Regions from separate parts of the Rothia sp. 27098_8_161 genome, predicted to be linked through region 2. Evidence: predicted binding sites of a transcription regulator. Region 2 holds the regulator's gene; each other region holds the start of a gene.
The links. The regulator LexA, encoded in region 2, represses DNA repair genes until DNA is damaged. The targets are predictions, from matches to a motif close to TCGAACANNTGTTCGA.
Positions count from the first base shown of each region.

Region 1: the regulator LexA is predicted to act here: its motif matches at 983-998, upstream of O3648_RS00145 (shikimate dehydrogenase).
Region 3: the regulator LexA is predicted to act here: its motif matches at 1,382-1,397, upstream of uvrA (excinuclease ABC subunit UvrA).

Region 1 covers NZ_JAPWAL010000001.1:36,668-39,950, forward strand. Annotated here, with positions in the region: gene mltG (endolytic transglycosylase MltG) at 1-830, shown strand, start outside; gene O3648_RS00145 (shikimate dehydrogenase) at 1,107-2,042, shown strand; gene aroC (chorismate synthase) at 2,162-3,283, shown strand, end outside.
Region 2 covers NZ_JAPWAL010000004.1:24,923-28,205, reverse strand. Annotated here, with positions in the region: gene O3648_RS02405 (ATP-dependent DNA helicase) at 1-1,107, shown strand, start outside; gene lexA (transcriptional repressor LexA) at 1,319-1,993, opposite strand; gene O3648_RS02395 (LysM peptidoglycan-binding domain-containing protein) at 2,822-3,283, shown strand, end outside.
Region 3 covers NZ_JAPWAL010000008.1:53,570-56,852, reverse strand. Annotated here, with positions in the region: gene uvrA (excinuclease ABC subunit UvrA) at 1-1,359, opposite strand, end outside; gene O3648_RS04510 (MBL fold metallo-hydrolase) at 1,486-2,259, opposite strand.

The DNA of each region.
Region 1 (3,283 bases), on a different contig from region 2:
TTGAGGTGTACGCCAAGGAGAGCAAGGGTAAGTACTTGCAGCCTGGCACCTATGAATTGCAGCAGCACATGAGCAGCTCGAACGCTATCAACACGATTATTCAGGCGAACAGCAACGTACTGTACCTGGCTATTCCTCAGGGTAAGCGCGTGAGCGAGACCATCGATCTGATTGTTTCTGGCTCCGATGGCGCGTTCACCCGCAAGCAGGTTGAGGACGCGATCAGCAACTACACCCAGTACGGCGTGCCGAGCAACTTCCCGTCGATTGAGGGCTGGTTGCACCCGGGTGAGTACCGCTTCCCGAAGGATACCGACATCAAGAAGGTTATTCAGACCATGGTTGATAAGACCAAGGCTGACCTGAAGGAAGCCGGTGTGAGCGGCGATCAGAAGATCTTTGAGGTTCTGACTATTGCCTCTATCGTGGAACTTGAGGCTCAGCCGAAGGACTACGTGGCGGTTGCAGGCATCATTGAGAACCGTCTGAACAACCCCGACGGTGAGACCTCGGGTCTGATTCAGTCGGATGCGACCGTGACCTACGGTCTGGGTGTCCGCTCGTACCACCTGACTGAAGAGCAGAAGGCCGATAAGAGCAATAAGTACAATACTTATGCGAATAAGGGTCTTCCTAAGGGTCCGATTGGTTCCCCGCAGCTGGCTTCGATTAAGGCTGCTGCAGCTCCCGAGAAGAACCCGTACTTCTACTGGGTGACTGTGAATCTGGATTCCGGTGAGACCAAGTATTCCCGCACTTATGCTGAGCACCAGCGTTATGTTGAAGAGTACAACCAGTGGTGTTCTAAGCACCCGAACCGTTGTAGCTAAGCTGTAGCTGATTGGTTCAGCAGGTAGCTACGATTCGGTAGCTTTGGACTGAAGGTTCTTTGCTGAGGCGGGTACCGCCTCCACGAGAGTGGGGGAGGTGCCCGCCTTTGCTGTACCCGAATGCTGGGTCGTGCTCGGGTGGTGGGCTGTACCCGAATAGTGGTTTGTCCCTTAAAATGGGTAGAGTGCGCCTATGAACGTGGGTTCGTGGCGTGCGTGTCCGCAAAGCCCCAAGCGTTGAGAGCATTCCCCAGCGTTGAGAGCGAGAGAGTACCGATGAAGACTGAGCCGTACCGTGAAGCCCCGTATCTTCGCCGTGCCTACGTGCTGGGGCACCCGATTTCCCATTCCCTGTCACCCGCGTTGCATCGTGCGGCGTATGACTTTTTGGGTGAGCAGAATTTGGGGTATGAGCGCCGCGATACTTTGCCTGATGATTTGCCGGCGATGATGCACGGTGTGCGACACCCGGACGGTACGGAGGATGCTCCGTATATTGCAGGTCTGTCGGTGACGATGCCGTTGAAGACCGCGGTCATCCAGTATTGCGATGAGATTAGCGAGATGGCGCAGGTGACCGGTGCGGTGAATACGGTGTATCCGCGTGGTGAGAAGATTCTGGGGCATAATACGGACGTCATTGGTATTGTGAACGCGCTGCGCCACGCCGGTTTGGAACCGGAACCGCTCAAGGATTCTGCCGCGATTGTGGGTGGGGGAGCGACCGCTATTTCTGCTTTGGCGGCGCTGCACGCGCTGGGGTACCGCCGCGTGAGCGTGTACGCCCGTTCGTTGCATAAGCTCGGTAGTGTGCAGGAGGCGGCGGGCCGCCTGGGTGTTCAGCTGGAACAGATTACGTTGGCTGATTTGCCGCAGAATCTTGCTGAGCGCGGTCATCACCCGGTGGTGTCTACTCTTCCGGCTCATGCGGCGGATGAGTGGGCGAGCCAGCTGAGCGGGTTGAAAGGTGCCTCCGCGACGCACCGGCCGGTACTGCTCGATGTTGCGTATAACCCGTGGCCTTCGGTGCTGGCGAGCGCCTGGGAGGCGAACGGCGGTACGGTGGTTTCTGGCCTGGAGATGCTGCTGTATCAGGCGGTGGAGCAGGTTCTGATTTTTACTGACCGCACCCTGTCTGAGGGTGAGCTGCTGGGCTTGGTGAATGCGATGTGTGCGGCGGTTGATCTTGCGCCTCGTGCTTCCGTTTCGTGAAAAAAGCGTGCTTTCACTCGCTCAGTAAACAGGCATTTTATACACTATTTATACACGTGAAGAATTATTATTCCTTCCTCCTGCGCTGCGGTGCGGGTGCGATGAAAAGAGGTTAACCTATGGCCCTGCGTTGGCTCACTGCCGGAGAATCCCACGGCGAGGCGCTCGTCGGCATTATTGAGGGCGTACCCGCCGGTGTGGAACTCACCAGCGACATGGTGCGTGACGCCCTGGCTCGCCGCCGCCTCGGCTACGGCCGCGGTGCCCGCATGAAGTTCGAGGAGGACCGCGTGCGCATCCTGGGCGGTGTGCGTCACGGCCTGACTCAGGGCGGCCCGGTCGCGATTGAGATTGCGAACACCGAGTGGCCCAAGTGGACTGACGTGATGAGCTCCGACCCGGTGGATCCGAAGCTGATTGAGGGTCGTGCGCGTAACGCTGCGCTGACTCGTCCGCGCCCCGGTCATGCCGATTTTGCGGGTATGCAGAAGTACAACTTCTCTGAAGCTCGCCCGGTGCTGGAGCGCGCCTCCGCGCGTGAGACTGCGACCCGCGTAGCTCTTGGCGTGGTTGCCGCACAGATTTTGAAGGCTCTGGGTGTTGAGCTGGTTTCTCACACCGTAGCTGTGGGTGGCGTGCACGCTCCTGAGGGTGCCCCGGTACCTTCGCCCCGCAACGTTGAGGAGCTGGACGCTGACCCGCTGCGCTGCTTCGACAAGGCAACCTCCGACGCGATGGTTCAGCGCGTGGATGAGGCGCACAAGGACGGTGAGACTCTCGGCGGTGTGGTTGAAGTGCTCGCGTACGGTATGCCTCCCGGACTGGGTTCGTACGTGCACTGGGACCGCCGCTTGGACGCGCGCCTTGCCGCGGCTCTGATGGGTATTCAGGCCATTAAGGGCGTTGAGGTTGGCGACGGTTTCGCGACCGCTGACCGCCCCGGCACTGCAGCTCACGACGAGATTTCCATTGGCGAAAATGGCGTCACCCGCGATACCAACCGTGCAGGTGGTATTGAGGGTGGTATGAGCATCGGTGACCTGCTGCGTGTGCGCGCGGCAATGAAGCCCATTGCGACCGTGCCGAAGGCCCTGAAGACCATTGACACGTCCACCGGTGAAGAGGCCCGCGCCCACCACCAGCGTTCGGACGTGTGTGCTGTTCCCGCCGCTGGCGTGGTGGCGGAGGCTATGGTCGCCCTAGTGCTCGCTGAGGCGGCACTGGAGAAGTTTGGTGGCGAC
Region 2 (3,283 bases):
TTCGAGGGTCTTGCTGAAGGCCTGTTGAAGGGCCTGGACGGTCGCCTTTTGACCGCTATTTCTGCGGTAAATGATGCCGCCCGCACCGCCCTGTCCGATACCAAACCGGACGGTCAGGACGTTGACGCTGGCCTGCAGATGGCGCGCTCGCGTGTCTCTGAGGTGCACGATATGAGTAGCCGCATTCTGGAGGCATCTGCTGAGCAGGATGTGCTGTGGATTTCTCGTCAGGGTGGTTGGGAGAACGGCCGCTACGTGGCTGCTTCCGATACCGACCCGGCGACCCTGAATATCGCTCCGTTGAGCGTTGGTCTGCAGTTGCGTGACGGACTGTTCGCTGACCGCACCGTGATTTTGACGAGTGCGACCCTAACGGTGGGTGACTCTTTTGATGTTGCAGCCGCTGCCCTGGGACTGCAGGGCGAGGGTGCGCCGCGCTGGACGAGTATCGATGTGGGTTCACCTTTCGACTACCGTAAGCAGGGCATCATGTACGTTGCCGGGGATTTGAAGCCTCCGGGATTTGGTGTGCATGAAGGTCAGCTGGAGCGTCTGCGTGAGCTGTGCGAGGCGTCGGAGGGCGGTGCCCTGGGCTTGTTCTCCTCGAAGCGTGCCGCCGAGCGTGCCACCGAGTACATGCGTGAGCATAGCGACCTGAACATTCTTCTGCAGGGTGAGTCTTCGCTCAAGGCTCTAGTGGAGGAGTTCAGCGAGGACGTTGACTCGTGCCTATTCGGCACGATGAGCCTATGGCAGGGCGTGGATGTTCCGGGTGACTCTTGCCGCCTGGTGGTGATGGACCGCATTCCGTTCCCGCGCCCGGATGACCCGATTGCGCAGGCGCGTACGGAGGCGGTGAACCGTCACCGCGGTAACGGCTTTATGGCGGTTTCTGCTCACCATGCGGCGATTCGTATGGCGCAGGGGGCGGGCCGCCTGATTCGTTCGGTGTCTGACCGCGGCGTGGTGGCTGTGCTGGATTCTCGTGTTGCGACTAAACGTTACGGCGGTTTCTTGATGAAGGCGATGCCGCCGATGTGGTCGACGCAGAATAAGGCAGCCGTGATGGGTGCGCTGGCTCGTCTTTCAGCAAGTATTGAGCGTTAGCTCGGGCGAGATCATTCCATGCCGCACCGCCGCTCCGCTTTGGGCTATAAATTTGGACATATAGGAATCATCCCGGTGATACGTGAACGTTCAAGTATCACCGGGATGATTTCTATAGAGAGCTAAAAGGCCTAACGGTTATGTCTGTTAGAAGTCGTGCTATTTAGACCCAGCTGCTTTTAGAGGCTGCGCTGGTGAGAGCCCGCGTCTTCTAGAGACTGCGCAGCACGGAGACGACCTTACCCATGACGGTTGCGCGGTCACCCATAATCGGCTCGTAGTTAGAGTTGCGCGGCATGAGCCAGGTGTGGCCGTCAACCTGACGGAACACCTTCACGGTTGCTTCATCGTCGAGCAGAGCGGCAACGATATCGCCGTTGTCTGCGGTGTGCTGCTCGCGGACAACCACCCAGTCGCCGTCGCAGATTGCGGCGTCAATCATGGAATCGCCCTTGACCTTGAGCATGAAGAGCTTGCCGTTACCTACCAGCTGGCGGGGCAGGGCAAGCACATCCTCCACGGACTGCTCGGCGGTGATAGGTCCGCCCGCTGCAATTCGTCCAACCAGGGGAACGGGTACGAGGTCTTCATCGCCGACTTCGAAATTCGGCAGCTCGGGCAGGGACGAGGAGGAACTACCGTGGATGCCGACGCCGTTCTCATCCAGCACCTCAATGGCGCGGGGGAGCTTCGGGTCGCGACGAATGTAGCCCATGGTCTCGAGACGACCGAGCTGGTGAGTGACCGAGGATAGGGATGCAAGACCCACCATGTCACCAATCTGGCGCATGGACGGCGGGTAACCCTTTTGTTCAATCTCGGTGCGGATCGCGTCAAGAATCTTCTGCTGGCGCGCGGTCAGCGCCGGACGGGGTGCTGTTGCCATTTCTTTTCCTTCGGTCTGTGCCCCGAATTCTGTACTCCGGTCTCTGTAGTCTGTTTGAGACACAGTCCGGTCGGGGCACGGATGGGTGCTTCACACGTTTTCCGATGGTGTCCTAAAGATTTTTTGGTTCTGCCGAAATGGGTCTTATCTCGTCAGGGGGTGGAGGAATTCTATCCGTGCCGGAGTGATACGCGGGCAACGAGTATGCGCCTCCGCCCTATAAAACTCACTCAGTAGCACCTGCATTTTGATACAGAACCAAGCTGTAACGGGTACAGAAACCTGCTGTGAGTAGGACTCATCAGGAGCGTGTGGAACGTCTCTTGACACCAGTGTAGAACACTACACCGAAAAACTCAAACAAATATTCTAGATTTTTTCTTCGAAGCTCGAAGAAATTTTTAGTACATATCTGCTATACTTTAGAATAAAATTTCGTATATACTCTTGAATCTCTCCTGAAACTCAGGATTTGCGGGTGAATGTTCGAAAAATATTCGAAGATTCGGTCCGGAGTCTTCCAGGAGGGGTGAGTGAATGGGTGTTCGAATGTATTCGAATCCTCTGTCTCTCTTCGCACTATCTACCCCGGATGCTCTAGGGGTCATCTGGCGAAGAGAGAGCGCAGGGGATGGGGGTGCTGGGGCGACCCAACGCAACCCGGTGTATCCGGCGCTCTGACCTAACTAGAGAATAGCTATCCAATAGTTATTGCTTAACAATCACCACTCCATAGTTATCACTCAACTAGGACCTCCGAGCGGGTATCGCTCGGCATTGCTAGACCCGCGGGGTAACCCCGGGGCGAGCTGAGAGAAAGGAACCACAATGACTCTTGCAGCACCTATTGCTTCTCGTGGCACTTCTGCACACCTTCCGGCAGGTTTGGTGGTACTTCACCCCGCCCGCACTGTGTCCGCCCGCACCGTGCAGGGGCGTTCTCGTGTGCCTGCATCTTCGCAGTCTGTTCGCTCTTCTTGTGCGGCTCATGCACCCCGCCCTGTGCCGGTGGCTCTGCCTACCCATGCTCCTACCGTTTCTGCCACCGTTGCTTCCACTCAGGCGCCGGTTCGCTCTGTAGCTTCTGGTGTGCAGGCTGTCTCTGATCCACAGGCGCCTCGACTGAAGAGCGTTCTTCAGGCTAAGGGCGGCGAGCTTCTGCGTGCGATTCCCTCTTCTATCCGTCGTCTTGGTACTGTGCGCGGTTTCCTGAAAGGGCTGCCTCTGCTGACTTTGGCGGTGCTGATTGTGCTCGGTGCTATTAGCTTCTTTGGCCCGGCGGCTTCTGCT
Region 3 (3,283 bases), on a different contig from region 2:
AATATCTGCGATGGACTTGCCGCCAACCTTCACGCCGAGGATGGTCGGGTTCAGGCGCGCGCCGCCGCAGGAGGGGCAGGCGACCTGACGCATGTACTGTTCGTAGCGGTCGCGGGCGAAGTCCGATTCGGTTTCTTCGTGCTTGCGCTTGATGTACGCCTTCACGCCCTCGAATCCGGAAGTGTAGCGGCGTTCGCGGCCGAATCGGTTGCGGTAGGACACCTCAACCTTATAGTCCTTACCGTCCAGAATGGCAGCGCGGGTCTTGGCGGGCAGGTCTTTGAAGGGGGTGTTCAGGTCGAAGCCGAGCTCCTCCCCCAGACCCGCGAGCAGGCGCAGCCAGTATTCGGTGGTTGCTTTGCCCTGCGACCAGGGAGCGATAGCGCCCTCGCCGAGGGTCAGGTCGGGGTTGGGTACGAGCAGGTCAGTGTCCACTTCCAGGCGCGAGCCGATGCCGTCGCAGGCGCTACACGCACCGAACGGCGAGTTGAAGGAGAAGGCTCGCGGCTCAATCGTGTCGATCTGCAGCGGGTGGTTGTTGGGACAGGCGAGGTTTTCACTGAAGGAGCGGGTGCGTTCGGGGTCGTCCTGCTCACGATCCACGAAGTCGATGAGCACGCGGCCATCAGCAAGCTTGAGCGCGGTTTCGATAGAGTCGGTCAGGCGCTGGTGAATACCGTCCTTGATGACGATGCGGTCGACGACCACCTCGATGGTGTGCTTGTACTGCTTGGCGAGCTTGGGCGGGTCGGAGAGCTGCACGGTTTCACCGTCCACGCGGGCGCGCGAGTAGCCCTGGGTCAGCAGGTCCTTGAAGAGGTCAACGAACTCGCCCTTACGTGCGCTGACGACGGGCGCGAGGATCTGCAGGCGGGTGCGTTCGGGGTACTCCTGCAGAATGTCCACGATTTGCTGTGGGGTCTGCTGCGTAATTTCTTCGCCACATTCGGGGCAGTGCGGGTGGCCGATGCGCGCCCAGAGCAGACGCATGTAGTCGTAGATTTCGGTGATGGTACCGACGGTTGAGCGCGGGTTTTTGGAGGTGGACTTCTGGTCGATAGACACCGCCGGGGAGAGGCCCTCGATGAAGTCTACATCGGGCTTATCGACCTGTCCGAGGAACATACGTGCGTAGGAGGACAGCGACTCAACGTAGCGGCGCTGACCTTCCGCAAAGATGGTGTCGAAGGCGAGGGAGGACTTACCGGAGCCGGAGAGTCCGGTGAAGACGACCATTGCATCACGCGGAATGGTGAGGTCTACGTTCTTGAGGTTGTTTTCGCGGGCACCCTGAACCCGGATGCTGGTCAGATCGTTCGCTTTGAGTGCGGTGCTACCGTATGCAGGGCGGGGTGTCATCGAAAATCCTTTCGTCTTATCTTCGAACTTAAATTCTACACCCTCATGCCTTTCACCGGCGGGATTATGCGACCGGTGAAGGCCTGAGGGTGCAGTACTTATATGAGGCGGACTGACAGGCACGGTTTACCAGCCGCGGGTTGCCCAGTCTTCCAGGTGTGGGCGCTCGTCACCGAGAGTGGTGGAGCGGCCGTGGCCGGGCAGCACGATTGCGTCATCTTCAAAGCCGCCGAAGAGCTTTTCGAGCACATTGGAGAAGAGTTCACCGAACTGCTGCGGGGAGTCGGTCTTGCCCACGCCGCCGGGGAAGAGAGTATCACCGGTGAATAGCAGGGTTGCGGGGGTGCCGTCTTCCCAGCTGGTTTCCAGGGTGTAGACGATGGATCCGGGGGTGTGGCCAGGCACGTGCAGCGAGCGGATGACGGTGTCGGAGCGGTAGAAGTCGAAGCTTTCGCCGCCGGCCAGCTCCTCTTCGACGGTGTAGTCTTCCTGCTCCTTAATAGCGGCTGCGTCAGCTGCACCTGCGGAGGTGACGGCACCGGTGAGGTGGTCGAGCTCCTTAATAGCGCGAATATGGTCCCAGTGGCCGTGGGTGACAAGGATGCCGGTCAGACCGACTGCCCGGGGCCTAAGGGAGTTGAAGTCCTCTTCCTTCTCCATAACGCGCACGCGACGGTCTTCCGAGTCAGTCAGTTCCAGCTGCGGGCAATCGTTCAGAAGCGCATCGAGGGTGTAGGCATAGAGTTCTTCTGCCTCGTCTGCGGGGTCGATAAGCACCTGCTCACCGGTGGCGCGCATGGTGATGAGGTAGACGCTGTTGTCCATCTCGGAGACGCTGAACGCTCGGACAGTCAGTTCGGGGTTTTCAAAGATGAGGGTTGGTTCGGGGTAAGTAGTCATAGTTCCAGTGTAGGGGTTCCCACATTGCAGGAGGAGTCTATATAGAGCACTTCCCTGTGAGCGCATTCGGCATTGACTGTGCGGGATGCACAGGGAACAGATACTGGAGCACGCTCGGAACAAGCTCTAGCCAGGTCCCGTCTATCTGAGACTCCAGTGAAATTCCAAAGTTAAACAGAGAAGCGACTGCGCATCGATACACAGTCGCTTCTCATGACACCCAGGGGTATCTATCACTCACTCAAACACAAGCAACCCGAGGACTTTGGAAATCTCACGATTACTTGATGACTTAATGGTAGCAAACTTTTTGGGATTGTTTTGCCACTCGATTTGGCGCGGGGAGCCGGTTTTGGCGACTTGAGTCTCAATATAATCGTTCTGTAATAAAAATAGGTATTTTTTGGCTATCCATACGTACCAATTTCATTTTACGGGTTTTGGCGTGACTTATTTCACCTAAAATAGGTTTAATATTTCCCCCATTTGGCGCTTCTGCACACCTTTGACCCAAGCTTCACACTTAGTAATTTTGAAGGCTCAATCCCCGGTTTTAGCCCGGTATTCCGCGGAAGTAGAGCTTTTATAACAAAACGATAACAGCAGCCCTACCTTCAGGTTCACTGGGCACACCCACTGAAACTCCATTCAAAGAGCAAAACACCTAGTCAAAAATATATTTTCACAAAATACAAGATAGTGTGTCACTAAAAATCAACCTCTATAGATTGTTGATAAAACTTGACACTCAAGCAAGCATAGAGCCCAATTATTAACCCATACGTACCATTTACAGTCTCCGCAGAGGCCTCATTCGAGTCTCCATGAAAGGTTACAATCCCCTTCCACTAGGGGTTTTAGATTCCTTCAGTACCACACCGTTCAACACCGAAAACGCCAATACGCTCCCCCTTTCACCGGCAACCACCCTGGGTGTTCACCCCATTTGCCGGTACCGGGCACGGTAAACTGCCGGGCACAGCAAAGCGGCGCCTCTCCCCCGCTGTGGGGAAGGAGCGCCGCC